DNA from 2 places in the Paenibacillus durus genome. Region 1 is predicted to be linked to the other one. Evidence: a T-box and tRNA genes for the amino acid it is inferred to sense, from the RefSeq annotation. Region 1 holds a T-box; the other holds one or more tRNA genes.
The links. A T-box is a leader RNA that pairs with one kind of tRNA and senses whether it is charged. The one in region 1 lies ahead of tyrS (tyrosine--tRNA ligase), so its partner is inferred to be a tRNA-Tyr.

Region 1 (15,452 bases):
TCCTCGACGGACACGCCGTATTTTAAGCCCCCGAGAACCCCAGTCTGTGCGCTGTAGTCTTCGTCTTGTATGGTCGTGATTCCCAGCTTTTTTGCAAAAGCCCAGGCGTTCTTGATCCCAACCTTTTCGTCGAACAGCTTAAGTGCCGGTAAGTTCAAGGAGTTGTTGAGCGCATATCTTGCCGTCACGAGACCCTGATAACGGTTATTGGCATTCTTGGGAATGTGAAAGCCCTTCGTACCGTCCTTCAGAATAATCGGCGCGTCGTCCAGAATGCTTGCAGGCTGAATCACACCTTCCTCAAGAGCGGGCAGATAAGCGGCGATCGGTTTCATGGTTGATCCCGGCTGACGGACCATCTGGGTGGCGTAATTCATACTTTCGACATTGAAGTCGCGTCCTTCGATCATTCCCAGAATTGCGCCGGTCTTGTTGTGGATCATCATTCCGGCGGTCTGTTCGAGACCTTTGGCCTTGCTTTCCTTAGTAAAATTGCCGCTGTCCTCGGAGATGCTGTGCATCGCGCTGTATACTTTTTTATCGATTGTTGTATACACCCGGTATCCGCCTGTCAGCAGCTGCTGGCGAGCCTCTTCCAGCTGTGAAACACCCTTGGAGCTGTCCTGGTTATTGTTGTTAGCCAGCGAAAGCAGGATTCCCGCAGCCTGGCGCTCCGTTTCCATCATGAGATAAGGAAAAGTAACGTACGCTTTCTTGGTATGCGGAGCCAGAGATTTCTTGATGTCAAAGGCCAGCCCTTCCTGATACTGGGTAGGCGTAATTTTCTTCTCCTCCAGCATGCGCCGCAGGACAAGGTGCTGGCGGTCGAGCGCGCGGTTAAAAGCAGTCTCATTGAATTCCCCATATCCGTTGAATGCAGAATAGGCGGAAGGAAGCTGGGGGAGGCCGGCCAAATAGGCAGCCTGGGCCATATTCAGCTTATCCAGGTCGTCGATGCCGAATAAACCCTTGGCCGCGGCTTTGATACCGTAGACGTTATAGCCGTTCGCTCCGTTGCCGAAGGGAACCTTGTTCAGATAAGCCGTTAATATTTCATCTTTGCTCAAAAAGCGCTCCAGCCGCAGCGACAGCAGAATTTCCTTCACCTTGCGGTCTTCCGTCTTATCCAGGTTTAAGAATACGCGTCTGGCAAGCTGCTGGGTAAGGGTGCTGCCGCCGGTCTGTACGGACTCGTTCAGCAGTTTTTGCTTGACGGCGCGCATTGTGCCGCTGATATCCACGCCATGATGCTCGTAAAACCGGTTATCCTCGATAGCGAGAACGGCGTCAATAATGACTTGGGGAATATCCTTAAAGGCGACCAGCCTGCGGTCTTCCTCCGTCCGAAGCTGGCCGATCGGCATGCCGTCGCGGAAATAGGCGAATCCTGTCACGACGTTCTCGCCGATTCTCTCCTGAATCGTCTGCTCGGAGCGGACAGGGTCATCTTTTACTATGGAAGCGACAAGTCCTCCTAGAGCGCCGCCGGCGAACAGGACGCCCATTACGCCGAGGATGAACATCCATTTCACGACGGAACCGACCCTGCGCAGCCAGGACCTTCGCGGGCGAATGTCCGTCGCTGTTTTCTTCATATTTTCCTGAGCCATCGACATCCTCCTTTTAACGGAATATATTATAGCACAATTTGGCGATTTTGAATGCGCTTGTAGGAAGACTGCGGTTTAGCGGACATTGACTTTTCAAAAGATCATGTGATATAAATAAATTCAATTGGATATTTCTAAAGGCGGAGAAGGACATCAGTAAAAGGGAATCCTTGGTACTCAGAGAGTCGGTGGATGGTGCGAACCGATGGCGGGACCTTTTGAATTACAGTCTGGAGCCGTCCGGGGGAACGGATACAAGCGTCAAGCCTTGTCCAAGTAGTCCGGCACCGGGTACGATAAGCGCCCGTTATTTGAATGAAGCGAAGGCTCTGAATCGTCCTGTTTCAGAATGGCGGCAAGGAGCTTTAACTAGGGTGGTACCGCGAGTCTCTTTCTCGTCCCTTGGGATGAGGAGGAGGCTTTTTTGCGTCTATGCAGGAAGTATCAACATCAAAAGGGGTTGTTATTATGAAGTGGGAAGAATTATCGCCGGAGCAGCAGCTTGAGGTCCTGCGCCAGCTGGAGATTATCGCGCGCGGCGTCGTGGAAATCGTGCCGGAAGAGGAACTGAAGCGGAAAATCATGAAATCGGTCGTCACAGGCGTGCCGCTCAATGTCAAGCTGGGTCTGGACCCGTCCGCGCCGGATATCCATGTGGGCCACACGGTCGTTATGCATAAGCTGCGCCAATTTCAGGAGCTGGGCCATCAGGTGCAGCTGATTATCGGGGATTTCACGGGGCGGATCGGCGACCCGACGGGCAAATCGGAAACGCGCAAGCAGCTGACCGAGGAGGATGTGAAGCGGAACGCGGAAACGTACAAGAAGCAGCTTCATAAAATTCTTGATCCCGAGAAGACAAAAGTATACTACAATTCGGAATGGCTCGGGCCGATGACATTTGCGGATGTTGTGGGATTGTCCGCCAAAGTGACCGTTGCGCGCATGCTGGAGCGTGATGATTTCACCAAGCGGTACCAGAGCGGACAGCCGATCAGCATTCACGAGTTCTTCTATCCGCTGATGCAGGGCATGGATTCCGTGGCTCTGAAAAGCGACGTGGAGCTCGGCGGAACGGACCAGAAATTCAATCTGCTGATGGGACGGACGCTGCAAAAAGAATACGGCGTCGATACCCAGGCTGCCATTATGACTCCGCTGCTTGAAGGCCTTGACGGCGTGCAAAAGATGAGTAAGAGTCTTGGCAATTACATCGGCATTGACGAAGAGCCGAATGAAATTTACGGCAAAGCCATGTCCGTCCCGGACGAGCTGATGCTGAAATACTATTCGCTTGCGACCGATATCGGCAACGAGGAACTGAAAGAGCTGGAGAAAGGAATGGAGTCTGGAGCGGTTCATCCGCGTGACGCCAAAATGAAGCTGGCGCATACGTTCGTCAGAATGTATCATGGCGTCGATGCGGCGGACGCTGCGCAGCAGCACTTTGTGACCGTATTCCAGCAGCGGGCGCTGCCGGACGATATCGAAACGGCGGTTCTGCCAGCTGCAGAGCTAACGGATGGCTCGATTCGGCTGATAAAGCTGCTTACGGTGATCGGTTTTGCCGCTTCCAATGGGGAAGCTAAGCGCAGCATCCAGCAGGGGGCCGTCAAGCTGAACGAACAGAAGCTAACCGACCCGAATGCCGACATCGTTCCCCAAGATGGGGATATCATTCAGGTAGGCAAGCGCAAGTTCGCCAAGCTGACTCTGGAATAGGTATGACGCGCGCCTTATTAGCATAGGCGGGAACAATAGAAGGAGGGTGGCCGGGAATAATCCGGTTCACCCTCTTTTGACATGCCTGCATAGGGCATATGTGGATCATCAGCAATCGAATCTTAACATAGAAAGCAAACAGTGAAACTATTTGGTTATGTGCGGAGAACATAAAGAAGCCCCCGGAAGTTCCGGAGGCTTCTGCCAGACGATTTGTCCAGCCAATATTAACGGTTGTAGAATTCGACGATTTGTTTCTCGTCGATGTCTTGGGAAAGCTCAGCGCGCTCAGGCAGACGGATGAACTTGCCTTCCACTGCAGCGTCGGAGAATTCCAGGTAAGCTGGCAGATGAGTGCGGTTAGTCAGTGCTTCCTTAACGGAAGACAAGCCGCGGCTTCTCTCACGAAGGCCGATAACGTCGCCGGTGCTCACGAGGTAAGAAGCGATGTCAACCTTTTTGCCGTTAACCGTTACGTGGCCGTGGGCTACCAATTGACGCGCTCCTGCACGGGAGTTGGCAAAACCAAGACGGTAAACGAGGTTGTCCAGACGGCTCTCAAGCAGGAACATGAAGTTCTCGCCCGCGATCCCTTGCATGCTGTGCGCTTTGTGGAACAAAGTGCGGAATTGTTTTTCGCCCAAGCCGTACATGTGACGCAGTTTTTGCTTCTCCAGAAGCTGTTGACCGTAGTTGCTTACTTTTCTGCGTTGGTTAGCGCCATGCTGTCCCGGAGGGAAAGGGCGTTTCAGGTCTTTACCAGTGCCGCTCAGGGAAATGCCCAGACGACGGCTGAGTTTGAATTTAGGTCCGGTGTAACGTGCCATGTTATAGTAGACTCCTTTTTAATTGTGATTTCATCAGGGCTCTATTTGCGCCGCATTTCGTAATTGCGACAGACCGAATGGCGCCGCGCTGCCGGGAAAGTTCAGCCGCTGTCCCGTGCAGACGAAAAGCGTGAGGGTGACACAACGTTACGCCCAATTGAAGACTTATTACAGTCTTGTTCAACAATATATATTATATGAAAATGTCATTCAAAGTCAAGGAATCATACCGAAGTTTATGATATTTTTCGTATTTGGTTCTTTATACCTAAAAAATTCCTGGTTTATCTGAAAAACTAATGCGGGACGGGTGGAAAAAGAGTAAAATAGTCTTATTGCAACGGCGGCGGGTTTTTATTCGGGATGCAAAGGGGGGCCTTCTTTATGTCAGAACAGAACGCTAAAGGCTGGATGGACAGCCATGAACGGATACGAAACGGCCAGATGTTGGCCCGCAGCTTCAAGGATCCCGTCGATTGGCTTGGGAGAATGGACATTAATCGGCATGATTTCCCTTATGCTTCAGGCTTGATTGCGGACAGTTTTCATGAATGGTACAAGAAGGAAGCCGCGCTGTCTTTTACAGAGTCGTGGAAATGGTGCGTATTTGATTATGCAGGTAAGCGGCTGGCTGACAGCGGCGGAGCAAGCGCGCCGGATAACTCTTTATGGGAGCAGATCGCGGCTGTCAGTTTACAAACGGCCCGGGAGTGCACGCTCCATATTGATGAGGACGGAATGGAAAAGGCTTTTTTCGTATTGCCGGTGAGAACCAGGTCTGACGGGGAGATCTTTGCCCTGCTTGGGTGCGCAATGTCCGCGGAGCAGTTCGCAAAAGGCGGGCGTAATGCCGCCGAGGCAATGGCCAAGCATTTCAGTACGTGCTTCTATAAGCAATTCGAATATATATTTGTGACCGATCTTGCAAGCGTACATATCCACGAAGAACGTGAGAGCAGCCGCCGTTCGCTGCTGTTTCAGATTGTGCAGCGTATGTATGACAGCATCGACGTCGACGCTGTGTTAACTGAAGTAATCGCCAGCATTTCGGCCATGTATCCGGGTGCCGAGCTTACGCTCTACATGTCACAGGATCACCGCAGCGCGCATCCTCAGGTGAAGCCGCTCCCGCTTTGCTGGAACCAGGATGAAGTCTGCGGGAAGGCGTTTAAGAGCGGACGAGTGGCTCTGCGGACCACTAACAAGGATCAGCAGCTTGTAGAGATTGGCTTGCCTCTTGGCGGCAAGCAGGGCGTATATGGTGTGTTCCATCTGGTGATGCAGGTTCCAACTCATCAGAACACGGATAACATAGACATGCCTTTTCTATCCATGGTGGCAAGCACTGCGGGAACCGCCTTTGAGAATGCGAAGCTGTACGAGCGCTCCAACCAGCTTATACGTGAACTGCGGATGAGCAATGGGTTGACCGAACGGCTGAATCAGAGTCTTCAACTGGGCGAAACGTTCGAAGCGGCATTTGAAGGACTGCTCGAAATGTTTGAGGCCGATTACTGCTGCATTCTCCACTACAGCGAAGACAAGGGTGGTCTTGAGGCGGTTCTGTGCAATCACCCCGCCCTCAGCAATGAAATGATCGAAGTCGGCAGGGGAATAGGAGGCAAGGTATATTCCTTTGGGGAGCCGGTCATTTTAACCGAGTATGACCAGTCGGGTACAAGGTCGAAGCTAATGGACTTTACGGAGTCACAATCGCTTATCGCTACTCCGCTAAGCGTGGGCGGGGAAGTTTGCGGAGCGATTATGCTGGCTCACCGGCGCCCGTACTATTTTTCCTATGATAATTTCAGGCTGCTTCAAGCGCTGGCGGGTCAAATCGGCCTCGCCGTGGGCAATGCGCTTCTGCATGCGGAGGTTCACCGGCTTGCGAACAGAGATTCGCTGACCGGGCTCTATGCAAGACATTACCTCGATCAATCCATCAAGGAAATGCAGGACTGCGATTTCTGCGGCACTCTCGTTGTCTTCGATATTGACAATTTCAAATTGGTGAACGATACCTACGGACATCAAAAAGGCGACCATATTCTGAAGCAGGTGAGCGATATTTTATGTGCGTCGATCCGTCAGGGAGATCTGGCGGCAAGGTGGGGCGGCGAAGAGCTGGCGCTCTACCTGCCGCAGCTAAACGCAGAGCAGGCCTATGTTGTGGCGGAGCGTATCCGGCAGCGGGTTCAGGAAGAGACGAGCCCTTCCGTTACCGTCTCCTGCGGTATTGCGGAGTGGGACTTAACAGACAACGACCGGGCAAGCGCGGATTCTCTCTTTTACCGGGCGGACATGGCACTGTATGAGGCGAAGAACAACGGCAGGAACCAAGTGGTGATAGATCTCAAGACATAGCATAGAAGCACTGAAACTGACAAGAAGGCTCCTAAAGAGGGATATTCCCGGCTCTGGGAGCCTTTTTGCATAAGCTCTTTGAACATGGAAACGATAAAGCTACAACTGTGAAAAGAGGGTCTTGACTCTATGATGACACTGCTTGCAAAGAGGACGTTCACCGTACTGCTGGCATTCTGCTGCGGTCTGGCCGGCGGTTGCGGCCCGGAGAACGGAAAGACGGCCGATGAGCTGCTGAATCTGGCTTTAGCCGGGATGACGGGAACCGACGGGGTGACATTTGAGGGAGAGGCAGCGCTCTTGGTGGATGGCAGGCAGCTGCCCGAGGCATCGCTATATTACGGCGGGGAGCTGATTAACCATAAGTCACTCCGTATCTATAACCTGCTTCCCGACTCGGCGAAGTCTCAGGAACTCTCAGTCGATCTGACGCAGCAGCCGGCAAGGCCGAGTCTCTACAGCAGACTGGAGAAGAGCGGCGGAGAGTGGAGGGAGCTGCCTCTGAACGAATATCAAGGCGGCAGCCCGCTCCCGGGACTGAACCCGATCCGGCAGCTTGAGGAATTGAAAATAATGAAAAAAACGGTGACGAGAGAAACAGGGGCGGGAGGAAGAGTGCGGCTGCTCAGAATAGAGCTGGACCCGCAGCAGGCCCATGATCAGTTGGCCGCTGAACTCAAAACGGAGATGAACGCGCTCCGGGCGGCCTCCACAAGCGAAAACAGCCCGGTCGACAGGACGGTATCCGGGGTTTCCCTACTAGAGACACTGTGGAAGCGTGAGAACGGAGAGCTGCAGCGGAGGCTTCGGGACGCCAAGGTGGCGACCGTTTACCATCTCGAGGTGGATGCAAGGCGAAATCTCCCCAAAAGCTTGTCCAGACAGCGGACGATTACCTTTCTTTCTTCCGATGGAAGGACACGCCGGGAAACGCTTGTTTCCAGGGTTGATTTTTACGGATACCGGTGACAAGCCCTCGCTTGATGACGCACTTTCCGCTTCTTTCTGGTCGTGCTACAATAAGATAGCATGCTTATTTTTACCAAAAAGGAAGGAAGAACAAGAGATGAAAGATCCCCGAATTCAGAAATTGGCCGCAAATCTGGTCGGTTATTCCGTAGATGTACAACCGGGAGAGAATGTGCTGGTCGAAATGGTCGGCAGCGAACGCGATCTGGTTAAAGCGATTGTAGAGGAAATCGGGAAGGCCGGAGGCCATGCGTTTGTGCAGTTGATCGACCGTACCGTACTGCGCAGCATGCTGATGACTGCGACTGATGAAAGTCTGCGTACTTGGGCTGAAATTGATTTGAACCGCATGAAGCAAATGCAGGCATATATCGGCATTCGCTCCGGCGAGAATGTCAACGACTTGTCGGACGTGCCGGAAGAGAAAATGCGTCTGTATAATTCGCTGTATTTCCATCCGGTACATAGCGAGCAGCGGGTGAAGCATACGAAATGGGTCGTTCTGCGGTATCCGAATTCCAGTATGGCACAGCTTGCCAATACGAGCACGGAAGCTTTTGAGGATTTTTACTTCAACGTCTGCAATCTGGATTACGCCAAAATGGATAAAGCCCAGGACCCGCTTGCGGAACTCATGAGCAATACGGACAAGGTGCGGATCACGGGTCCCGGAACGGATATCTCTTTCTCCATCAAAGGCATCGGTGCCCAGAAATGCTCGGGTCACAGAAACATTCCGGACGGCGAAGTATACAGCGCTCCTGTGCGCGATTCGGTTAATGGCACGATCAGCTACAACGCGCCAACCTTGTATAACGGCATTACGTTTGAGAACATCAAGTTGACTTTTGAAAAAGGTAAAATTATCGAAGCAACCAGCAGTGATACCGCCCGGCTTAACGAAATTTTGGATTCGGACGAAGGCGCGCGCCATATCGGCGAGTTCGCCATCGGCTTCAACCCTTATATTCTGCATCCGATGAAAGATATTCTGTTCGATGAAAAAATCGCCGGCAGCCTTCATTTTACGCCGGGTCAAGCGTACGATGTAACCGACAACGGGAACCGTTCCTCCATTCATTGGGATCTTGTGCTGATCCAGCGTCCGGAATATGGCGGCGGGGAAATTTATTTCGATGACAGACTGATCCGCAAAGACGGCCTGTTCGTCATTCCGGAACTCGAAGCGCTTAACCCGGAGCATTTGATATAGACGGACAAATATTAGATAAATCCTTGCACCGGTAAGCGGCTTCAATGTATCATGGAATTGTTTATACAGCATATAATTTCTTAAATTTAGTTGCGGAGGGATTCACATGTCCAGTAACAGTAACAATGCAGCCATCGTGGAAATTGCTCAAACAGCGAGTAAGTTCGCTTCCTCGATCGTACTTCAGGCTGACAACAAGTACATTGACGTAAAAAGTATCCTCGGTTTGTTCACAACTCTGGTATCCAGTCAGAATTATGAACTGCACGTACACGGAAGCGATGCCGAGGAAGCCAAGAAGGCGATGAGCGAAGTCTTCGCCAAGCACGACTTGAAATTTATGGTTGTGGAAGAATAATACGGGTTCTCAGCAAAAGCTCTGCCGCTCCGGCAGGGCTTTTTATGTTGACTGGAGAACTGCATTCTTGTATTGGCAACCGATTTCGACTAATATTAAATATAATAGCGATGAAGCTGTAAATTTGGACATGGGGGGGAAGATGCATGACTTCGTCGGAATTGCAGGAACAATTGAACATCTTAGCAGTCACTCTTCTGCAAGAAGATGCCGATAAGATTCAGAAGCTCATCGAAGTGCAGATGGAGAATCTGGCAACTCGCTACTGCCCTCTCTATGAGGAAGTGCTGGACACCCAAATGTACGGCTTCTCCAGAGAGGTCGACTTTGCGGTCAGAGCGGGTCTCCTGCACGAGCTTGCAGGCAGAGAAATTGTAAGCAAGCTGGAACGGGAACTGGCGGTATTATATGAAGCGCTGAACGAGAAGGCGAAACAATAGAACGGATCTTTTTCGTCATACAACCGGACAAACCCGTAATAACAAATCGCGCCTGGGATTCCAGGCGCGATTTTGGTTTGGACTTACACGAGGTAGAAGGAAACGCCGAGGATGATATATACGCCGAGGAGCAGCAGTCCTTCGTACCAGTTGGTCGCGCCGTCCTGGGTAATCGATCTGGCGATGAAGACCGCAACGGCGATCGCCACCAGCTCGATGGTGGTGAAGACAATATCCATGGTATTGCCGATAAAATAACTGGCGAAAATAAGCACAGGCGCCACGAACAGGGCAATTTGCAGACTGCTGCCGACCGCAATCTCCACAGCAGCGCCGATCTTGTTCTTCGTGGCGAGCAGAATGGCGGCGCTGTGCTCCGCAGCGTTACCAATAATCGCAACCAGGAACGCACCGACGAACAGCTCGCTGAGTCCAAAACGTTCAGTCAGGCTCTCCAGCGTGCCGACCAGCCATTCACTGACAAAAGCGACCATTACTGTAGCGAGAATCAGGTACAGAATCGATTGGCCCTTTGACCATAAGGGCTCATGCTCGTTCGGCAGCTCTTCCTCATTGTCTTCGGTAACGTCGTCCAAATATTGTTTATGCGTAATCATCGAGAAGAGCAGCCAGGCGATATAGGCTACGATCAGAACCCCGGCTACAACCAGGCTGAGCGTATCCGTCTCCCCTTCGGTTATCGAATGGGTAGTTAGAAACATGGCCGGAACGAACAAGGCGATAACGCCTACAATCATCAGCGAGCCGTTCATCCCGGCCAGTGTAACATTGAAATTCTGCACCTTGTACTTCAAGCCGCCCGCGAAGATGCTCAGTCCCAGCACAAGCAGCAGGTTGCCGATGATGGACCCGGTCAAACTTGCTTTTACCATGTCGAACAGCCCTTCTTTAACAAGGAAAAAAGCGATAATCAGTTCGGCGGCGTTGCCGAAGGTGGCGTTAAGAAAGCCTCCCAGCCGTTGACCGGCGTAATGGGCGACGCTTTCTGTGGCTCTGCCGAGAAATCCGGCTACGAATACTACGGCGATGGCGGACAGCACGAATTGAAGTGTATGATCCCACTTGGCGTAATGTCCGATGGCGCTAAGTACGAAGGTGATAACGAGCAGCGAAGGAGAAATCCATTTCTTCAAAGTAAAGCACACTCCAATCTTCTTTTTATGTACGTAACTCAATATACCCAAATTGTTCCGGTATGTAAACGAGCATGCATAACTCATTTGCATTTTAGCCTGTTTAGGAATTACAATAATTGATAATGAATGTAGGGGGGAAATGGCATGGCGGAACAACTTCAATTGGAAATGGGAAATATACGAATCTCTAATGACGTAGTCTCAAAAATTGCCGGTATGGCTGCCTTGGAGACTCCGGGAATCGCAGCCATGTCGGGAGGGTTGTCTGAGGGCTGGGCCAAGCGTCTTAGCGGTAAAAACGTGCAAAAAGGCGTAACCGTGGAAGTAGGGCAGCTGGAGGCGGCGGTAGATTTGCGGATTATCGTGCTGTACGAAACGCCGATTCATGAGGTATGCCGGATGCTGCAGCAGAACGTTCGCGAAGCGGTGGAGAGCATGACAGGCCTGCGCGTCGTCGAGGTGAACGTCAAGGTGGAAGGCGTTGCTTTCAAGAACGATGAAATTTCGTAAGCAGATCCTGTGAATGCGCGTGTTTTTCGTAAATAAGTTACTAAAAAAGGGTTTCTCCTTCGTACCATCAGGTATGAGGGAGAAACCCTTTGTTGTATACGCGGATGAATAACCGGGTGCCTAGCGGGAGACTGGACCGGTGATTCTGACCGATTTAGTATGCTCTTCTTTCATTGGACGGGCGTTCTCCCGCGAAATGTTAAGGATAATGCCCATCGACAGCATTGTGACCAGAAGCGAAGAGCCGCCGTAGCTGATAAATGGAAGCGTAACACCGGTCAGCGGTATGGTCTTTGTGACCCCGCCGATATTGACAAAGGCCTGAATCGCGATAAGTCCCATGACTCCGATGCCGATCAAGGTTCCGAAAGGGTCCTTGCACCTAAGCGCTACGAGAATGCCCCTCCAGATAAAATAGAGATAAACCAGCAGAAACAGAAGCGTACCGGCAAAGCCGAGCTCCTCGCCGATGACGGCGAATATAAAGTCGGTATACGGGTATGGCAGATAATGCAGCTTTTGCACGCCTTTGCCGATACCGGAACCGCCCAAGCCTCCCTGTCCAAGCGCAGTCAACGATTGAAGGATGTTAAATCCGGCGCCTTCAGGATCTTTGGACGGGTCGATAAACGCTTCGATCCTTCCTTTTCGGTAATCCTGATTGGCCTCCGCCTGCTTCGAATGGGGAGAGAGCGAGTCGATCACCATTTTTCCGCCCAGGACTAAACCAACACCCAGTACGAGCAGTACGATGGACCCCAGAATATGCTTGAGGCTTGCCCCTCCGGTAAAAATAACCAGCCCGCTTGTGGCGACGAGAATGAGGCAGGAGCCTAGATCGGGCTGGAGCATAATCAGTCCCGCGACGATGCCCACGATAACCATGACCGGAATATAACCTGTCCGCAGATCGCGCAGACGTTCGCCTTTTTTGGTAATCAGGGCGGCCAGATACAGGATAATCGATAATTTGGCAAGCTCCGTCGGCTGGATGCCGAGTCCGCCAATGCTCAGCCAACTGCTTGCCCCGTTGATCCCCTCGGTAGTAGCCACGAATAGAAGCAGAACCAGGGTGATTACGAACAGCGGCGCATACCACTTCTTGAACTTGCTATAATGAATATTCATGGCCGCAAACATGGCAACGGTTCCGAGCAGAACCCAAACGATCTGCTTTTTCACAAAATACAGCGGATCGTGACCGAATTTCTCGCTGACCAAAGTGAGGGCTGAACTTGAACTGAAGACCATAATGAGGCCGAATCCCACGAGCAGCAGCGTCAAGATTAATAGTTGAAAATCCGGTGTGCCCTTTCTTGGGCGATTGTTGTTTTCTTTCATTCCTTCATCCCATTCATGCCTCAAGTAGTGTTTTTAATTCAACGATCCGTTCTCCGGCAATGTCCAGCACAGACTGTGGAACGGTTGACTCGTATTCCAGACCGTGGGGAAAGGTTGCTTTGCCCAGGTAAACGGCTTCAATCGCAAGTACCGCGTCCGGCTTCTCCAGTTTGCCCTCGACTGCGCGGGTGTTGATCCGCAGAAAGTAATCCCCGCCCCCAGCAGCGTCTTCGATTTTGCAGTCATAGGTAGCCCGGTAATATTCCCACTGCCAGCGGATGAAACCAGCCTTTTCGGCGCTCTCGTCCAGATACTGAAGATTGCTTTGCAATCCTACAAGTCCCGTATTCTCAAAAATCATTGGCGTGCCAACCCCCTTATGAAATAAATCTAATAAAGGTATCCAGTGGCCCATAACCGTATTCTACCTCATGATATTATGTTTGACAGGGCTATGCAAGACTGCAAGCGGGATGGAATACCCCGTTTCTGCCATTTCTGATACAATAAAAGAATACTGCCGCTGCAACAGGAGACAGCCTTACGGGCGATTCTTCTTTTGGGGAGCGGATTAGGCGAAGGGAATGGATAATATGGAGCAAAAACCGATAGAAATGCTGCAGCAGGACATGGTAGAGTGGCGCCGTTATTTGCATCAGCATCCGGAGCTGTCGTACCAGGAACGGGAGACATCGGCTTTTGTGGCAGGGAAATTGGAAAGCTTCGGGATCGAAGTGAGGAGAAGCGAGTCCGGTTATGGCGTTATTGGAATATTAAAAGGCGCACAGCCGGGAAAGACGGTAGTCCTTCGGGCGGATATGGACGCTCTGCCAATCCAGGACGAGAAGGAATGCGACTATGCTTCAAAAAAATCCGGCGTGATGCATGCTTGCGGGCATGACGGGCACACCTCCATCCTGCTGGCTGCAGCGAGTTATTACAGCAGCCGCAGGAATGAACTGCGCGGTGAGGTACGGTTCCTGTTCCAGCCTGCGGAGGAGGTATGCCCAGGCGGAGCGCTTGGCATGATTAGTGAAGGGGTGCTGGAAGGAGCCGACGCCGTGTACGGCCTGCATCTGTGGACCACGCTGCCGGTTGGAACGGTGGCAAGCGCACCCGGTCCGCTGATGGCGTCGGCGGATGAATTCTTTATCGATATTATCGGCAAGGGAGGACATGCCGGCATGCCGCACCGGGCGATTGACAGCATTGCGGCGGGAGCGGCGCTTGTTACGCAGCTTCACAGCATTATCAGCCGCTTCGTCGACCCGCTGCAGCCGGCCGTACTAAGCGTAGGCACCATTCAGGGCGGATATGCGCAAAATGTCGTTGCGGAACGGTGCCGGATTACCGGAACGGTTCGGGCATACAATACCGAGACCCGGGAGCTGCTTAAACGCAGAGTCGAAGAAATGGTGGCATCCGTTCCCGCGGCCTACGGCGCGGAATCGAAGCTGGATTATTTAATGGGCTATCCGCCGCTTATTAATGATGAAGGTGAGGCGGCCCGCTTTTTCCGGGAAGCGCCTGCGGCACTGGGCAGTTCGGTACGGGTTGAACGGATCGAAAAGCAAATGCCTGCCGAGGATTTTGCCTATTATGTAAATGAGATTCCCGGCTGCTTCATGTTCGTAGGGGCTGGAAATCCCGAAAAGAACGCGTCATATCCGCATCATCACGCCAAATTCGATTTCGACGAGGAAGCGATGCTGTATGGAGTCAAGCTGCTGATCGCCATGACGGATTCCTGCCTGAACGAAGCGAAGGCCGAATAATTTTGCGGTAACAGGAGAACCTATTTGCGTAATACGGATGCGCCAATGCGTCTTCGCGCTTAAGCCGGCTGTCGGCTGTGTTATCCGTAAAGCGAAAGGAGGGTTCTTCATTGAAGAAAACAGTTCAGGAAGTTATGACCACTAACCCGGTTACGGTAACCCTGCAGGACAATATTTATGAAGCGGCCGTCAAAATGAGAGACAATGACACCGGATTTATTCCTGTCGTTGATTTCTCCGACGGCAATACGCTCATCGGCGTTGTTACCGACCGCGACCTTGTCATCCGTGGATATGCCGAGAAGCATTCGGGATCGACATCGGTGGAGAGAGTAATGACCACAGGAATCCGCTGCGCCTCGCAATCCACTTCAGTCGATGAAGCTGCCGAATTGATGGCTTCGCAGCAAATTCGCCGCCTGCCGGTTACGGACGGCAAGAAGCTGATTGGAGTCGTGTCTCTCGGCGATATGGCGGTGCGGGGTATTTTTGCGGACAATGCCGGATCCGCGTTGTCGGATATTTCCGAGCAGCATGGCCTGCACTAGAACTATTCTTATCTATAAGCTCATTCCCGGATTGCCGGGATGGGCTTTTTCCTGTTGCAGCGAAATTGAGAAGACAGGATTGGCAAGAAGGAGATGGATATGATTAATAAGGGTCCTTGTCTTGTGCGCAGAGACCGGACAGTGCTGCTGGATTGCAGCCACCCGGAGTTCGAACCGGCCCGGGACCGTCTGCCGATGTTCGCGGAGCTGGTCAAGAGTCCTCCGCTTTATCATACATACCGGATAACTCCGTTGTCGCTGTGGAACGCGGCCGCGCTGGGAGCCTCGGCAGACGGAATTACGGAATGCCTTGGACAGTTGTCCGGGCACGGGCTGCCTTCCGGACTTGCGGAAGAGATGAAGCTGCTGATGTCCAGATATGGGAGACTTACTCTACATTCGGCAGATGGAGCGGAGAGGCTGCTGCTGCGCGGCGACAGCGTAGAGCTTCTGAATGAGCCGGAGGTGGGAACGGCTGCGGCAGCCTGCGGATTTCAAAGAACAGGTCCGCTTGAAATGACCGGAAACGCCGCGCACCGGGGAATGCTGAAGCAGGAGCTGGCGCGGGCCGGGTACCCGGTACTGGACAGCGCCGGTTACCATCAGGGCGAAGCGCTG
Region 2 (15,452 bases), 2.2 Mb from region 1:
ACGGAAGGAGCGGCGGAGCCGTTCAGCTTGCTCTTCAGCGCGTTCAGCTGTTCCTCCACCTTCAGCTGCTTCTCGGCGTCGACAGGGCTGTACGCGGCTGCGGCCGTTGGCCGGTAAGGAGCGCGCAGCACATCGGCTTCGGCTTCAAGCTGCATGATCTTCTCTTCCATGCGGTGGAATCCAAGCGAAGCGCTGCCGCTTTCGATACTGTGGACGCTGCTGATTTGCGACATTTGCTTCTTCGCTTTCGCCATTTGGGCCCGGGACACGAGCTCATTGCGTTTGTTGCGCAGCTTATAGAATTCATCTTTCATGTCGTGCAGCTGCTGAACCAATTCCTTGGCATGGGCATCCGCTTGGGAATGCAGTTCGCTGTATTCGCCATATTTTTGGTCGAAGTAAATTTTCTCCTCAAGGAGCTTGCGCGCCACTTCTTCCTGGCCGTTCTTCAAGGCAAGCTCGGCTTGCGCGCCGCGCTGTCCGGACAATTTCCCGGCTTCATCCACACGCTGCTTCATCCGGCGTTCATTGGCCATTTGTTTGGCAACCGTAACCTCCGCCTCGTGAATCTCTCCCTCCATGTCGCGCAAATACTGGTTCAGCATGACAACCGGATCTTCCACCTTATCCAGCAGATCGTTAACGGATGCTTTGGTCATATCTTTAATTCTTTTAAAAACTCCCATGTTTTACACTTCTCCCTTCTTATCTTCGTATTTGGCAAGCTTGCGTCTAAGTTCTTCGATTTCTTTTTGCATGGCTTTTTTCTCAATGTCCTTCATCATATCGTCCAGACCGGAGTCCTGCGCGGTGTAGCCTGTTGTTTTACTGTATCGCGGATCATAATAGTCGCTGCGGCTGTATGGCCGCGAGCCGGATGGACCGGAGTGGCCGAATGGGCCTCGCGGACCGCATCCCCGGCGTCCATATCCATCTTCTCCTCTATAATGCGGACCGTAACCGCCGTCCGCCGTTTCAGGACCAAAGCCGTATGGCGGATAAGGCCCCGGCTCCTTCGGAAAGATCAGCGCTGCGATGAAATACACTGGAATAACAGCGCCGCCCGTAAAAGGAATGCTGATCAGCAGCAGTATCCGCAGCAGGGTGGAGTCGATGCCGACCGACTCCGCCAATCCGCCGGTGAGTCCTGTCAGCACTTTGTCACGGGTAGATCGATATAACCTCGTCATAACGCTACTCCTTTCCATCTTTGTTCAGCTTCTCCTTCAGTTTGGCCAGTTCCCGCTCCAGAACAGTAGCGACCGTCTCGCCTGCCTGAACCGCGTACTCCTGGCCCATTCGCCGCAGGTCGCGAAGACTTTTGGCTTCGAGCTCCCAGTCGGTAAGCTGGTCTTCCAGGCGCCCGAACATTTTTGGAATGTCGCCTCCGCCGTAAGCGGCCGCCCGCTGGTTCATCCGCTGCTGCAGCCGGAGCGTTTCCATCCGGGCCGCATAATACTGACGCTTGCTGTAGACCGACTGATACTCCATCTTCAGTTCGCCGAGCTGCTGCTCCAGTTCCAGCAGAGATTGCCGGCTCTGCTCCAGAAGACCGCCGTACTGCTCCAGCTTTTCCTCGTAAATGATTTTCTCCTGCAGAGCCAGCTTTGCCAGATTGTCCTCGCCCGCTTTCAGCGCCAGCAGCGCCTGCTCCTCCCGTCTATTCCTCATGGAAGTCGCCTGGTCTACCTGATGCTGAAGCTGCTTCGTATGGTTCGCGTACTGCTGATACAATCTTTCAGCTTCGCTGATTTCCTCACGGGTCGTGTATAGAAATTGATCAATCAGCTTCACGGGGTCCTGACTTTGTTCAAGCTTTTCATTTAAATTGGCTACGGTAATGTCCCGCATGCGACGAAAAACGCTCATAGTGTGCCGCTCCCTCCTTGCCGTTAATTTGAGTTCTGCTTAAGCTTTAATAATAGGTGCTTTTCTTGCCCTTAAGTACCGATATTCCCCATACAACCAACGCCACGCCGAGCAGCGGTCCGATCAGCCACGACAGTTTGGCGATCAGGGACATGACCCCGATAAACATTACGATCCAGCCGATCACCTTGCGTCCGCTCTTAATTCCGTAGTAACCAAGAACAACCAGCAGTACCGGGAACAGCAGCCTGAAAATCCCGTGTATCAGCGGAAGCGCTATACCCAGCAGCATAATAGCGCCGATGACAATCAGTACAACCGCAAAACCGTTTCCTCTGTTTCTTTGCATTTTTTTCACCGCCTTTCGTTGTCCTTCACCTTATGCTCTTATTGTAGGCTGAATCCAGTCCGCCCAAAACGGACCGGGGACGGTTTTTGGAACTGGACCTTAGGCGGGGCACTTGTAAGACTGCCGTCCAAAAGTAAGGTAATAACACAAACAGGCTTGTAAAACAGCTGATCCAGCCGTTTTACAAGCCTGTTCTATTAATCTATGGGCAATCGCAGATATTCTCTTCGATTAGGCGCCGGTTGCTTCTTTAGCTTCCAATTTCTTGATAGCCGTTTCTTCGTCTTCTACCACACCGAAATCGATCAGCAGTTGTTCCAGTTCGTCCATTTCGATCGGAGTCGGAATATTCAGCATTTCGTTGTGCAGGATTTTGTCAGCCAGCTGCTTATACTCTTGAGCTTGGTTATGCTCAGGGTTGTATTGAGTAACCGTCATTCTTCTCAGCTCGGCATGTTGTACGACGTTGTCGCGAGGTACGAAGTGGATCATTTGCGTGTTCAGACGACGCGCAAGCTCCATGATCAGCTCATCTTCACGGTCGGTGTTACGGCTGTTACAGATCAGGCCGCCCAGACGAACACTGCCGCTTTGTGCATATTTCAAGATACCGCGTGCGATGTTGTTGGCAGCGTACATAGCCATCATTTCACCGGAACAGACGATGTAGATCTCTTGTGCTTTGTTCTCGCGGATTGGCATTGCGAAACCGCCGCATACAACGTCACCCAGTACGTCGTAGGAGATGAAGTCCATACCTTCGTATGCGCCTTGCTCTTCCAGGAAGTTGATGGAAGTGATAATACCGCGGCCTGCGCAGCCTACGCCTGGTTCCGGACCGCCGGACTCTACGCAAAGGATGTCGCCAAAGCCGGTTGCTACTACGTCTTCGAGTTCAAGGTCTTCTACGGAACCCAATTCAGCGGCCATGTGAAGCACCGTTTGTTGAGCTTTCGTGTTCAAGATCAGACGAGTGGAGTCGGCTTTAGGGTCACAACCTACGATCATGATTTTTTGGCCGAAAGTTGTTGCCAGCTGAGCCAATGTGTTCTGGGAAGTCGTGGATTTACCGATACCGCCTTTACCATAGAATGCGATTTGTCTTGCTTTAGCCATATTTCTCATCCTCCATATTTAAATTATTCAGATTATTATCAATGCAAATGAATGCAAATTTCTGACGGACATCATTTTGATAGACCCAAACTGGCGTAGAACTCGGCGCTTTCCAGCAGCAATTCTTCAATGTCCCCTTTGCCGGAAATTGCTGCTATTCCTCTCTGCAAAAGCTTACTGCGCGGGGAATCGCCAATTCCGGAACAAAGAATCGCCTGGCAGTCCGCGAACAAAGCGGCCGTATCGTCAAAAATCTTCTTCTTGTCGACCGGTTCGCCACTCTCTGATCTCCCGGTGCAATAGGCCTCAACGTGACGCACTTCCAAAAAGGTCGTTGACTGGCCCGAAACATCGTAAACCCAAAATTCACTCGCATGTCCAAAGTGGACATTAACCTTGCCGCCGCCCCGTGTCGCAACAGCTATTCTGATTACCGGGGGCTCGAAGCCCAGATGATCGGCCGATTCATTCTTTCGCTCGGCGTCCACATTGGTTACCTCCGTCTGATTCCGGCTTGCTTCATCGTCACCGATTAATTCCACCCGACCGCCTCTCCTTCAAATGAGATTTGCGAATCATTCAGATACGAGTGTAACAAATGTTACATTTCTTAACTTGTCATGTAGACGTTGTTGTTCTTAAGAGATATATTATCCTTTCAACTCAAATCCCGTCAATGAATGTTAAGCGCATACATTCATCGTTGACAAATCGTTCAAGATTGGCGTTAGGTTATATAACATATTCCAGCGATTTTCCACTTTTTCCACCTGAAGGTACCGCTTTCATAAATCCTTTCCAGCCATTGATATATTTGTGAAGGGATAGCCATGCCTCTCTGACGTTCCTAATGGGCATTAATTGTTCACAAACCCGCCTTATCGACTGCTGTTAGCGGCGACAAAAAAGCCGGAATGCGACCCTTCTGCAGCAGAACGAAATTGATCCGAGAGAGTCTAAGCTTGTGCTTTGTCCATGAAACCCAGATCATCTTAAGCTTTCGATGTTCATCGTCATGAATACTATCATGATCGATCCTCCTTATTCTCTTCAGCGGCTACATTCCATTTTTTCATTTTATTGTTTCTATTTTTGAAACTTTTCAGCAAATTTTGATATGTATCGTTTACCTGGCTACCATAGAAATCAGATTTATCAGCTGCGTATTTCCAATCAAAGCCGCAGCCAATTATCAAAGAAGGGAATGAACAACTTGGGACAAATTAAAACAAGCACACGCGGATTTCTGGCTCCGGCCAAGTATATTCAAGGCTACGGGGAAATAAGCAAGCTTGAGAGCTACACTAATTCATTTGGCACGAAGTTCCTGGCTTACATTGATTCCTTTTTATTCGAAGCCTTATCTTCCAGACTGTACAGTGCATACGACACCGCCAGCATTATTTGTGAACCTTTTGAGGGTCAGGTTTCCATTGAAAATTCGGATAAGTATATCCATACAGCCCGCAGCGGAAATTATGATGCGATTATCGGAATCGGCGGAGGAAGAACGCTTGATATGACCAAGCTGGTGGCTAATGCCCTGGATTTACCGTTAGTCATTATACCTACATCTGCGGCAACCGATGCACCCACCAGCGCCTTATCTGTCATTTATTCCCCTGCGGGAGAGCATATCAACGAAATGTTTTACGACAAAGGGCCCGACCTGGTTATAGTCGATACCGAAATCATCTCGAGCGCTCCTGTTAGGCTGCTGGTGGCTGGTATGGGCGATGCGTTAGCGACCTTCTTCGAGGCTCGGGCGTGTAAGGAGTCCGACTCGCAGAATAACATCAAAGGAGAATTCAAAAGAACCCTCGCCTCCTATGCCATTGCCAAGGAATGCTACAACGTTCTACTGCAAGACGGGTTAAAAGCGAAGCTGGATGCGGAAGCGGGCATTTGCTCTCCATCCATGGAAAATATTATTGAGGTCAATACTCTCTTGAGCGGCATTGGAGCCGAAAGCAACGGAGCGGCAGGCGCGCATGCCTTTCATGACGGCTTTACCGCTTTGGAGGAATGCAAGCCTTATCTCCACGGAGAACGGGTTGCCTTTGGCGTGTTATGCCAGCTTGTGCTGGAAAATCGGGATACAAACGAGCTTGAGCAAGTGATCCGGTTCAGTCTAAGCGTCGGGCTGCCTGTGACATTGAGAGAAATTGGAGTTTCGGAGCCGACAGAGGAGAAAATACGGACGGCTGCAAAAGCGGTGCTGCAATCCCCCCTTATTTTGCGCGAGCCGCTTGATATAACGGAAGATATGCTGTACCATGCCATCCGCTCTGCCGATATATTGGGGAATCATTACAGGAAGAGAGGTCATCAGTAAATCTAAATGTCCACGAAAATATATATTGCCTTATTTTCTCTTGCCCTTAGCGCTTTCGCAATTGGCACGACCGAATTTGTCTTAGTTGGATTGCTTCAAACTGTAGCGAGTGATCTTCATATTAGCATCACGCGTGCAGGGACACTTATTTCCGGTTATGCAGTCGCCATTGCCGTTGGAACTCCGCTTATCGCTATCCTCTCGGGGAAAGTGCCCAAAAGAAGATTTTTAATCATTCTGATGGCTGTATTTACCCTGGGTAATTTGCTAAGCGCGTTCTCTTACTCCTATCATCTGCTTATGCTGTCACGGGTTCTAACGGCCGTCGCTCATGGAGTGTTTTTTGCGGTGGCGGCAACTGTTGCTATGGATCTGGTTCCAGAGAATAAAAAAGGGACTGCGGTATCCATCATGTTTACAGGGCTGACCGTAGCAACCATTGCGGGTGTTCCGCTAGGAACATATATTGGCCAACATTACGGTTGGCGAGCAACCTTTGGTGTAGTAGCTGCACTTGCGCTGATCGCTCTTGTCTGCAATTTCTTGGCTATTGACAAAATTAAAGATCAATCGAGCACCCTCCATCTTAGAGATATTGTAAAAATAATATCGAATAGCCGAATCTTGCTGGCTTTATTGATGACTGCATTAGGTTTTGGCGGAACTTTTTCCTTGTTCACATATCTCACGCCTATTTTGGAAGACATCAGCGGATTCTCTGCAAGCTCGGTCACCCTTTTGTTGTTGGTATACGGGATTGCAGTAGCTGCCGGTAATCTGGCAGGCGGAAAAATCGCCAATACTCACCCTGTCAAAAATTTAAGACTCGTATTTCTATTTCAGAGCGTTGCCTTGTTGTTGCAAATCCTGCTATTACCAAACAAGATGCTGACAATCGCAGGACTTATTATCATGGGTTTCTTTGCCTTTATGATGTCTCCGGGCGTGCAGGCTTATATCTTGGCACTCTCAGAAAAGTTGGCTCCCTCCGCCAAAGACCTAGCGTCAGCTCTGAATATTTCAGCATTTAATATTGGCATTGCCGCTGGCTCCACACTCGGGGGCTACGCTGTAGACTACCTGGACTACCTGGATACGGCTTGGATTGGAGCAGTCATGGTGATTGCAGCCATGCTTCTAGCTATAATCAATTATCGATTGGATAAACAACAAAATCTTTTTTAGGAGTGAATCTAAATGAATCTGCAAACTTTGGAACAACTGGAAAATGAACTTGAATTGACGCAATTCACAAACGAAGATGCTCTGGAGCTGGGATTGACGATTATTAACTATGCAAAAGAACAAGGAACCGCGGTCGCCGTCCATATTGAACGAAACCGGGTTCCTCTGTTCACCCATTTGATGGATGGCACCTCTGAAGAAAATGTCCATTGGCTGTATCGAAAAAAACGGGTCGTAGATCATTACAATAAAAGTTCCGCCTATATTGCCGCACGCTTCGAGCAAAACGGAACCACTCACGCGGAAAGCTCGCTCCTGCCGCCTGCCGAATATCAGGCTGTCGGAGGTTCACTGCCTCTGCGAATAAAACATTCAGGCAGCATCGGTTCCGTCACGGTTGCCGGATTAACCGGCCCATTGGACCATGATTACGCAGTAGAAGGTTTGAAAAGATTTCTGGCAGCACGCAAGTCTTAATGGATGCTACTTGTCCAGCAAGCTTGAAATTTGTACGCTGCATGCCAGCAGCTTTTTGCTTAGAGCCCGGTCCTTCTTTTTCGTCAGACGCGCAGAGGGACCGGATAAAGCAACCGCAGCGATGGCCTCCCCCTTGTGAAAGATGGGAGCGGCAATACAACGAAGTCCGATTTCCGTCTCTTCATCATCAATGGCATAGCCTTGCTGCCGAATCACCTTCAGGTGCTCCCTTAATAAATGCAAATCGGCAAATGTATTTTTCGTATTTTTTTGCAGCGTTATGTTGTTCAGAACGGTTTCCCGTTTGCCTTCATCCAAATGAGCCAAGATGACTTTGCCAAAAGCACTGAGATGAACATACGCATAATCGCCCACCTTGGAATGGATACGCATTGAATGGGTGCCCTCAACGACTTGGGTTGTCACCACATTGATGCCGTTCAAGATGCCGATATATAGGGTCTCTCCAACTTCTTGGCTTAGTTGATTCAGCGGAGGGACAGCGATCCAGTCAAGCCTGGGGTTGGCAGAAGCGGTGGTCCCTCCGCCCACTTTTTCAGTAAGGCTGTATAAATGCTCTTCCTTCTTTACATATCCTGCAACCTCAAGTGTGTACAGCAGTCGAAATGTAGTCGATTTATTCAGGCCAAGCAGCCGCATGATGTCTGTCAGCTTCATCGGCTCCGATTGCCTCAATGCCTCCAAAATCGACAGCCCTTTTTTTAATGTGGCCGATTCATATTGCTTCATCATTCCACCTCTTTATATGTGAAGCAATAATAAATCAAACGCAATTAAAGATCAACTATCGATAGACTGGGAATCGGAGAAAACCACGGCAGTGATAACGAACCCATAATACCTTTAATCATTCATTTTATTTGACGAACAAATTTTGGAACTGTTTTACTATTCCAGCCGTAAAGACATCCGCCATTTCCAGCGCCTGCTTCTCAATCTGATCGTATGTCTCAATATCGGATTTATAATTTCCGGATAGCCGGAAAACTGCTTCATCTTTGGTCAGCCGCAAATGCTCATGCAGCATCTTCATCAAGACTCGCTTGGGCCAGTTTGGGTTGATACTGCTTAGGAAAGCAGCGATTTCATCCGCATTGGCATACCATTTTTTCTCCGCTTCCGCGGCTGCTTGGGTGTTGCCGGCTTTCGCCGCTTTAACAAGCTGCGCTGCTAATACAAGATGCTCTTTCATTAAAGCGCTGAATCGGGAGGCGATCTCGTCGCCATAGTAACGTTTAATCACGGCAGCCATATCCGGAACATTTCGCAGAAGACGTTCAGTCACCTGCGCTTCATCCGGCAAACCCGCCGCGATGCTTATGATAAGCATCCTCGTCCATGCAACATGCTGTTCCCAGAGCATTCGCCAGACTTGGTTTAATTCTGCTTCTGACTTACTGATGCACGTAGAGCTTTGTACTGGGTCAGACTTACTTCTTAAGTATGGGAATAATGGTTGCGCATAAGGAATACCATTCATCTGCCCGTAATGAAAACTGTACGGATAAATCCCTGGATAGACACCGTCCACTGAATAAAACGAAGGTTGATACCGCGGATCTGCTTCCCACGGTGCTGAGTAGAACATGCTTTTTTCCTCCCCAACATAGTTATTTGCCTAATATCTATATGTGGGGGAGGGGTTGTTGGGCACTGATTTTATTTATTGAGAACATCCGCGTCTTCGGAGTAATGCTCAAATCTTCCCTTGGCAAACGGACATAAGGGTATAATCTTAATACCGTTTTCCCGAGCGTATTCAACCATTGCTTTGAAAAGCTTGTCGCCAAGCCCCTGTCCCCGGTAAGCATTGTCCACCAAAGTATGATCAACAATATATAGTTCCGGACTTGAGGGTACATACGTCATTTCGGCAGCAATTGCGCCGTTATCTCGGATAAGAAATCTTTTATTAGCTGTTTCATGATCTACAATATACATATTTATTCCTCTTTCTTTAGTGAATTTTCGGTGTCCAGACGTTTATACGTCAGTGCTCCGCTTGGACATTTGTCGATATGCCGGGCGATTTCCTCTGCAGGGGCGGCATCGGGATTAACCCATGGGCGCTTGCTTAAATCAAAAACAGCAGGAAACCCCTTTACGCAAATACCGGAATGCGTGCATATCTCCGAATTAAACATAACCTCAATATCTTTACCGTAGTATAATTTCTGTTGACTCATACTCCTTCACACCTTTCACTTTTAAGATTGCTTAAAGATTAAGATCCATTGTTCGAAAGCTATCAGAAATTTTTCCAAATGGCGAAGCGTTGCTTCATCCACCAACTCCCCGGTAGTTTCATTCAGTTTTTCGTGAACGCTGCCAATGAGAACTTTCGGTCCCGGCATCGTATAGGCATTCATGGCAAGCAGTGTTTGCCTCACCTGTGCTTGTGACTGTGCTGTTCCCCCACTCCCTGGTGTTGCTCCTGCAATCGCAAAAGGTTTTTGAATCAGCACCGAGCTTCTAGCCGGACGAGAGGCCCAATCCAAAGCGTTTTTCAAAACGCCCGGAATTCCCATGTTATATTCGGGGGTGACAATCAACACACCATCCGCAGTTCGAATGCTTTCTTTTAATTCAACAACCGACTGCGGATCGCCGTGGCTCTCAATGTCCGAATTGTAAAGTGGGATCGCCGATATATCAACGTGATGAATCTCCCAATGCTTTGGCGCAAGCTCTTCCATTGCCTTTAACACTCTCCGATTGAAGGAACCTTCACGAAGACTTCCACATATGGCAGTGATAGTAAGTTTGTTTTCGCTCATCCTTGCTCTCCTCTTCTTGGTTTAGTCTAAGTAGTTGTTAATTTAGCATAGACGACAAAAAACAAAGTTAATTGTGCCAGTATTATGATGTTTGGAACGAACAGAATCAAATTGACGGTAAGAAAAGCGGCTAAAATCGCTGTAAACAGCCCGAGATGATTGATTTTTAATCGTTGATGCTCGTACTTATATTTATGGAAGACAAGGGAAGTGGCAATGAAATAAATAAACACAGAACCAAATAAGTAGTACTGGATAAATGAATAATGGACCTCCTGCAAGTACAATAGCTGTATAGACGAGGCAATCATGCTCAATGACATTAAAATAAACAGGTGCCCGTAAATAACCGTTTGGCCGGCAGTTTGAACCGACTTGTCCACTTTCTTCTCCACATTATCGTAATACTGCCACCAGATGGAGACAATCAGAGTAAATGCAAGGATCGAAAACGAGATCGAGTCCCAGTCCCCTTTTTGCGGCTGCAATACTGAAAGTGTACTGACTACAGACTCGCCAAAAAGAATTAGAGTCAATAAACCAAAACGTTCTAACAAGTGCCCCGTATGGGTCGGCGATTTCACCAAATGCTTGCGTCCCGCAATGGGCACGATCATTTCAACAATAATACCTGCGTACAAGGCAGCATATCGAATCCATGAATCAAAAAAGAGGGAAGATAAGGAGATAATAATTCCAAACCAAAAGCGCGTTCCCAAATAGTGTGCTGTATTTCTTCGATTTCCTCTTTCTTCTGATCTCAGAACAACGAGATATTGGACCGCTGTCATTACTCTAAGTCCAACATAACCAGTAAGAAAGGAAATATAGTATTGATCAAAATCTACCGACAGGCTGGATGTCATGATAAGAACAAATAACATTTGTAAAATCAAAAACATCCGCTGATGCCAAAAATCCTCTCCAAAGCGATTAATAAACATCGTCTGTCCGACCCAAGCCCACCAGATCGGGATAAAAATCAAGACAAATTTTAATAAATACTCTAGATGAATATACCCTTCTTCAACATGAAGTAAAACATGCGTTGATTTCGAAAAAGCGGCCACAAATATCAAATCATAAAAGAGTTCTAGCCATGTAACTTTCTTTTCTCCCAAGCTAAAACTCCTTTCTTATTTCGTATATGACTATTATATATTATTTTAAATCATCTGTATCTGCATCTTGCAAACTCAAGCGTACACTTCAACGTCATGAGCAGCTGTTTGAGAATATAAAAAAATAGACTCATAAAACCGCTTAAAAGCAATTTTATGAGTCTATTTTGATGATGCCGGTGAGAGGACTCGAACCTCCACGGTTTCCCTCACGATTTTGAGTCGCGCGCGTCTGCCAGTTCCGCCACACCGGCGCAGAACAAATTAGAAACATATGCTTATTAAAAGCAATGGAGGCGCCACCCAGATTCGAACTGGGGATAGAGCTTTTGCAGAGCTGTGCCTTACCACTTGGCTATGGCGCCGTATTAAGATGGAGCGGACGACGGGAATCGAACCCGCGACCCTCGCCTTGGCAAGGCGATGCTCTACCGCTGAGCCACGTCCGCGAAATGGCTGGGGATATAGGATTCGAACCTATGCGTGACGGAGTCAAAGTCCGTTGCCTTACCGCTTGGCTAATCCCCAATGCATTCCAATTGGAAAATATGGGGCGATCGATGGGACTTGAACCCACGAATGCCGGAGCCACAATCCGGTGCGTTAACCCCTTCGCCACGACCGCCATATAATATGGAATGCTAAATTACATTGGCAGGGGCAGCAGGAATTGAACCCACACTAACGGTTTTGGAGACCGCTGTTCTACCTTTAAACTATGCCCCTAAACTGGTGGAGGATGATGGATTCGAACCACCGAACTCGTAAGAGAACAGATTTACAGTCTGCTGCGTTTGGCCACTTCGCTAATCCTCCAAAAAATGGTGCCGGCGAGAGGACTTGAACCCCCAACCTACTGATTACAAGTCAGTTGCTCTACCAATTGAGCTACACCGGCTTATTCAATTATTATACTTATGGTGGCTCGGGACGGAATCGAACCGCCGACACGAGGATTTTCAGTCCTCTGCTCTACCGACTGAGCTACCGAGCCAAACATTGAGATTCATAAAATGGCGGAACCGACGGGATTCGAACCCGCGATCTCCTGCGTGACAGGCAGGCATGTTAGGCCTCTACACCACGGTTCCACGAGGCACTTCTTTAATAAGAAGATTTGGTTGCGGGGGCAGGATTTGAACCTGCGACCTTCGGGTTATGAGCCCGACGAGCTACCGGGCTGCTCCACCCCGCGTCAGTAATATATCTATTTAAATTGTATAGATGGTGGAGGCTGAGGGGATCGAACCCCCGACCCTCTGCTTGTAAGGCAGATGCTCTCCCAGCTGAGCTAAGCCTCCGTATAGTTGGTGACCCGTAGGGGATTCGAACCCCTGTTACCTCCGTGAAAGGGAGGTGTCTTAACCCCTTGACCAACGGGCCACATTAAAATGATGGCGGAGAGAGAGGGATTCGAACCCTCGAGACGCTTTTGACGCCTACACGATTTCCAATCGTGCTCCTTCGGCCAACTCGGACACCTCTCCATAAATGGCTCCCCGAACAGGACTCGAACCTGTGACAACTCGATTAACAGTCGAGTGCTCTACCAACTGAGCTATCAGGGAACAATATTCAATTCAGGCTTGATCACCTGAAAACTGGATCGAAACGAAACATTGCGTCTTCCCCATTCCGGGGCCCCGCAAAGTACTCGGATTCAGCTTCGTCAGCCTCATCTTCACTTTGTGGGGTGAATTTGGATAAGCCCTCGACCGATTAGTATTGGTCAGCTCCACACGTTGCCGTGCTTCCACCTCCAACCTATCTACCTCGTCGTCTTCAAGGGGTCTTACATACTTGGGAAATCTCATCTTGAGGGGGGCTTCACGCTTAGATGCTTTCAGCGCTTATCCCGTCCGTACGTAGCTACCCAGCCATGCTCCTGGCGGAACAACTGGTGCACCAGCGGTACGTCCATCCCGGTCCTCTCGTACTAAGGACAGCTCCTCTCAAATTTCCTGCGCCCACGACAGATAGGGACCGAACTGTCTCACGACGTTCTGAACCCAGCTCGCGTACCGCTTTAATGGGCGAACAGCCCAACCCTTGGGACCTACTTCAGCCCCAGGATGCGATGAGCCGACATCGAGGTGCCAAACCTCCCCGTCGATGTGGACTCTTGGGGGAGATAAGCCTGTTATCCCCAGGGTAGCTTTTATCCGTTGAGCGATGGCCCTTCCATGCGGTACCACCGGATCACTAAGCCCGACTTTCGTCCCTGCTCGACTTGTAGGTCTCGCAGTCAAGCTCCCTTCTGCCTTTGCACTCTTCGAATGATTTCCAACCATTCTGAGGGAACCTTGGGACGCCTCCGTTACTCTTTAGGAGGCGACCGCCCCAGTCAAACTGCCCGCCTGACACGGTCCCCGTACCCGATGAGGGTACCAGGTTAGAACCTAGATACGATCAGGGTGGTATCCCAACGTCGCCTCCACCGAAGCTGGCGCTCCGGCTTCCAAGGCTCCCACCTATCCTGTACAGATCGTACCCAAGTTCAATATCAAGCTGCAGTAAAGCTCCATGGGGTCTTTCCGTCTTGTCGCGGGTAACCTGCATCTTCACAGGTATTAAAATTTCACCGGATCTCTCGTTGAGACAGCGCCCAAGTCGTTACGCCATTCGTGCGGGTCAGAATTTACCTGACAAGGAATTTCGCTACCTTAGGACCGTTATAGTTACGGCCGCCGTTTACTGGGGCTTCGGTTCACAGCTTCGGACTAAATCCTAACCGCTCCCCTTAACCTTCCAGCACCGGGCAGGCGTCAGCCCGTATACTTCGCCTTGCGGCTTCGCACAGACCTGTGTTTTTGCTAAACAGTCGCTTGGGCCTTTTCACTGCGGCCCCCTCGGGCTATTCACCCTACCGAGGCACCCCTTCTCCCGAAGTTACGGGGTCATTTTGCCGAGTTCCTTAACGAGAGTTCTTCCGCGCGCCTTAGAATTCTCTTCTCGCCTACCTGTGTCGGTTTGCGGTACGGGCACCTTCTCCTGGCTAGAGGCTTTTCTTGGCAGTGTGAGATCATGACCTTCGCTACTACAATTTTCGCTCCCCATCACAGCCCAGCCTTACGGTGTACGGATTTGCCTATACACCAGCCTCACTGCTTGGACGGACATCCATCAGTCCGCGTCACTACCCTCCTGCGTCCCCCCATTGCTCATAACGGATTATGGTGGTACAGGAATATCAACCTGTTGTCCTTCGACTACGCCTGTCGGCCTCGCCTTAGGTCCCGACTTACCCTGAGCGGACGAGCCTTCCTCAGGAAACCTTGGGCTTTCGGCGGATCAGATTCTCACTGATCTTTTCGTTACTCATACCGGCATTCTCACTTGTGTACGCTCCAGCTGTCCTTACAGTCAACCTTCAATGTATACACAACGCTCCCCTACCCCTGATGCAAGCATCAAGCCATAGCTTCGGTGGTGTGTTTAGCCCCGTTACATTTTCGGCGCAGAGTCACTCGACCAGTGAGCTATTACGCACTCTTTCAATGGTGGCTGCTTCTAAGCCAACATCCTGGTTGTCTGTGCAACTCCACATCCTTTCCCACTTAACACACACTTGGGGACCTTAGCTGATGGTCTGGGCTGTTTCCCTTTTGACAATGGATCTTAGCACTCACTGTCTGACTCCCGGCGACAAGTAGATGGCATTCGGAGTTTGACTGAGCTTGGTAACCCTTGCGGGCCCCGCACCCAATCAGTGCTCTACCTCCATTACTCTTATTCACCGAGGCTAGCCCTAAAGCTATTTCGGGGAGAACCAGCTATCTCCGAGTTCGATTGGAATTTCTCCGCTACCCCCACCTCATCCCCGAACTTTTCAACGTTCGTGGGTTCGGGCCTCCAGTGCGTGTTACCGCACCTTCACCCTGGACAGGGGTAGATCACACGGTTTCGGGTCTACGCCCACGTACTAAGTCGCCCTATTCAGACTCGCTTTCGCTGCGGCTCCGGCTCCTCGCCTTAACCTTGCACGTTAAACGTAACTCGCCGGTTCATTCTACAAAAGGCACGCCATCACCCCTAAAATGGGCTCTGACTTCTTGTAAGCACACGGTTTCAGGACCTGTTTCACTCCCCTTCCGGGGTGCTTTTCACCTTTCCCTCACGGTACTGTTTCACTATCGGTCGCCAGGGAGTATTTAGCCTTGGCAGATGGTCCTGCCGGATTCATACGGGGTTTCACGTGCCCC

Region 2: it has a tRNA-Tyr gene. The T-box ahead of tyrS (tyrosine--tRNA ligase) is inferred to sense a tRNA for this amino acid. The anticodon was not compared.

Annotation. Positions count from the first base shown of each region.
Region 1 covers NZ_CP009288.1:2,829,870-2,845,321, forward strand. The annotation lists gene PDUR_RS12065 (transglycosylase domain-containing protein) at 1-1,610, opposite strand, end outside; T-box leader at 1,745-2,016, shown strand; gene tyrS (tyrosine--tRNA ligase) at 2,079-3,332, shown strand; gene rpsD (30S ribosomal protein S4) at 3,560-4,159, opposite strand; gene PDUR_RS12080 (sensor domain-containing diguanylate cyclase) at 4,544-6,523, shown strand; gene PDUR_RS12085 (hypothetical protein) at 6,653-7,492, shown strand; gene PDUR_RS12090 (aminopeptidase) at 7,590-8,705, shown strand; gene PDUR_RS12095 (HPr family phosphocarrier protein) at 8,812-9,063, shown strand; gene PDUR_RS12100 (Fpa/YlaN family protein) at 9,210-9,503, shown strand; gene cax (calcium/proton exchanger) at 9,587-10,657, opposite strand; gene PDUR_RS12110 (Asp23/Gls24 family envelope stress response protein) at 10,805-11,170, shown strand; gene ftsW (putative lipid II flippase FtsW) at 11,291-12,511, opposite strand; gene PDUR_RS12120 (YugN family protein) at 12,525-12,872, opposite strand; gene PDUR_RS12125 (amidohydrolase) at 13,105-14,286, shown strand; gene PDUR_RS12130 (CBS domain-containing protein) at 14,421-14,834, shown strand; gene PDUR_RS12135 (DNA repair helicase XPB) at 14,934-15,452, shown strand, end outside.
Region 2 covers NZ_CP009288.1:5,049,227-5,064,678, forward strand. The annotation lists gene PDUR_RS22045 (PspA/IM30 family protein) at 1-686, opposite strand, end outside; gene PDUR_RS22050 (PspC domain-containing protein) at 690-1,190, opposite strand; gene PDUR_RS22055 (PspA/IM30 family protein) at 1,195-1,869, opposite strand; gene PDUR_RS22060 (LiaF transmembrane domain-containing protein) at 1,916-2,218, opposite strand; gene nifH (nitrogenase iron protein) at 2,450-3,334, opposite strand; gene PDUR_RS22070 (NifB/NifX family molybdenum-iron cluster-binding protein) at 3,406-3,876, opposite strand; gene PDUR_RS22075 (glycerol dehydrogenase) at 4,548-5,669, shown strand; gene PDUR_RS22080 (MFS transporter) at 5,676-6,854, shown strand; gene PDUR_RS22085 (heme-binding protein) at 6,867-7,331, shown strand; gene PDUR_RS22090 (IclR family transcriptional regulator) at 7,338-8,084, opposite strand; gene PDUR_RS22095 (LysM peptidoglycan-binding domain-containing protein) at 8,209-8,940, opposite strand; gene PDUR_RS22100 (GNAT family N-acetyltransferase) at 9,012-9,293, opposite strand; gene PDUR_RS22105 ((4Fe-4S)-binding protein) at 9,296-9,538, opposite strand; gene PDUR_RS22110 (NADPH-dependent FMN reductase) at 9,560-10,129, opposite strand; gene PDUR_RS22115 (low temperature requirement protein A) at 10,156-11,250, opposite strand; tRNA gene PDUR_RS22120 (tRNA-Leu) at 11,425-11,504, opposite strand; tRNA gene PDUR_RS22125 (tRNA-Cys) at 11,542-11,615, opposite strand; tRNA gene PDUR_RS22130 (tRNA-Gly) at 11,625-11,699, opposite strand; tRNA gene PDUR_RS22135 (tRNA-Gln) at 11,704-11,778, opposite strand; tRNA gene PDUR_RS22140 (tRNA-His) at 11,800-11,875, opposite strand; tRNA gene PDUR_RS22145 (tRNA-Trp) at 11,903-11,976, opposite strand; tRNA gene PDUR_RS22150 (tRNA-Tyr) at 11,981-12,066, opposite strand; tRNA gene PDUR_RS22155 (tRNA-Thr) at 12,073-12,148, opposite strand; tRNA gene PDUR_RS22160 (tRNA-Phe) at 12,169-12,244, opposite strand; tRNA gene PDUR_RS22165 (tRNA-Asp) at 12,265-12,341, opposite strand; tRNA gene PDUR_RS22170 (tRNA-Met) at 12,369-12,445, opposite strand; tRNA gene PDUR_RS22175 (tRNA-Val) at 12,476-12,551, opposite strand; tRNA gene PDUR_RS22180 (tRNA-Glu) at 12,559-12,633, opposite strand; tRNA gene PDUR_RS22185 (tRNA-Ser) at 12,646-12,737, opposite strand; tRNA gene PDUR_RS22190 (tRNA-Asn) at 12,743-12,818, opposite strand; rRNA gene PDUR_RS22195 (23S ribosomal RNA) at 12,950-15,452, opposite strand, start outside.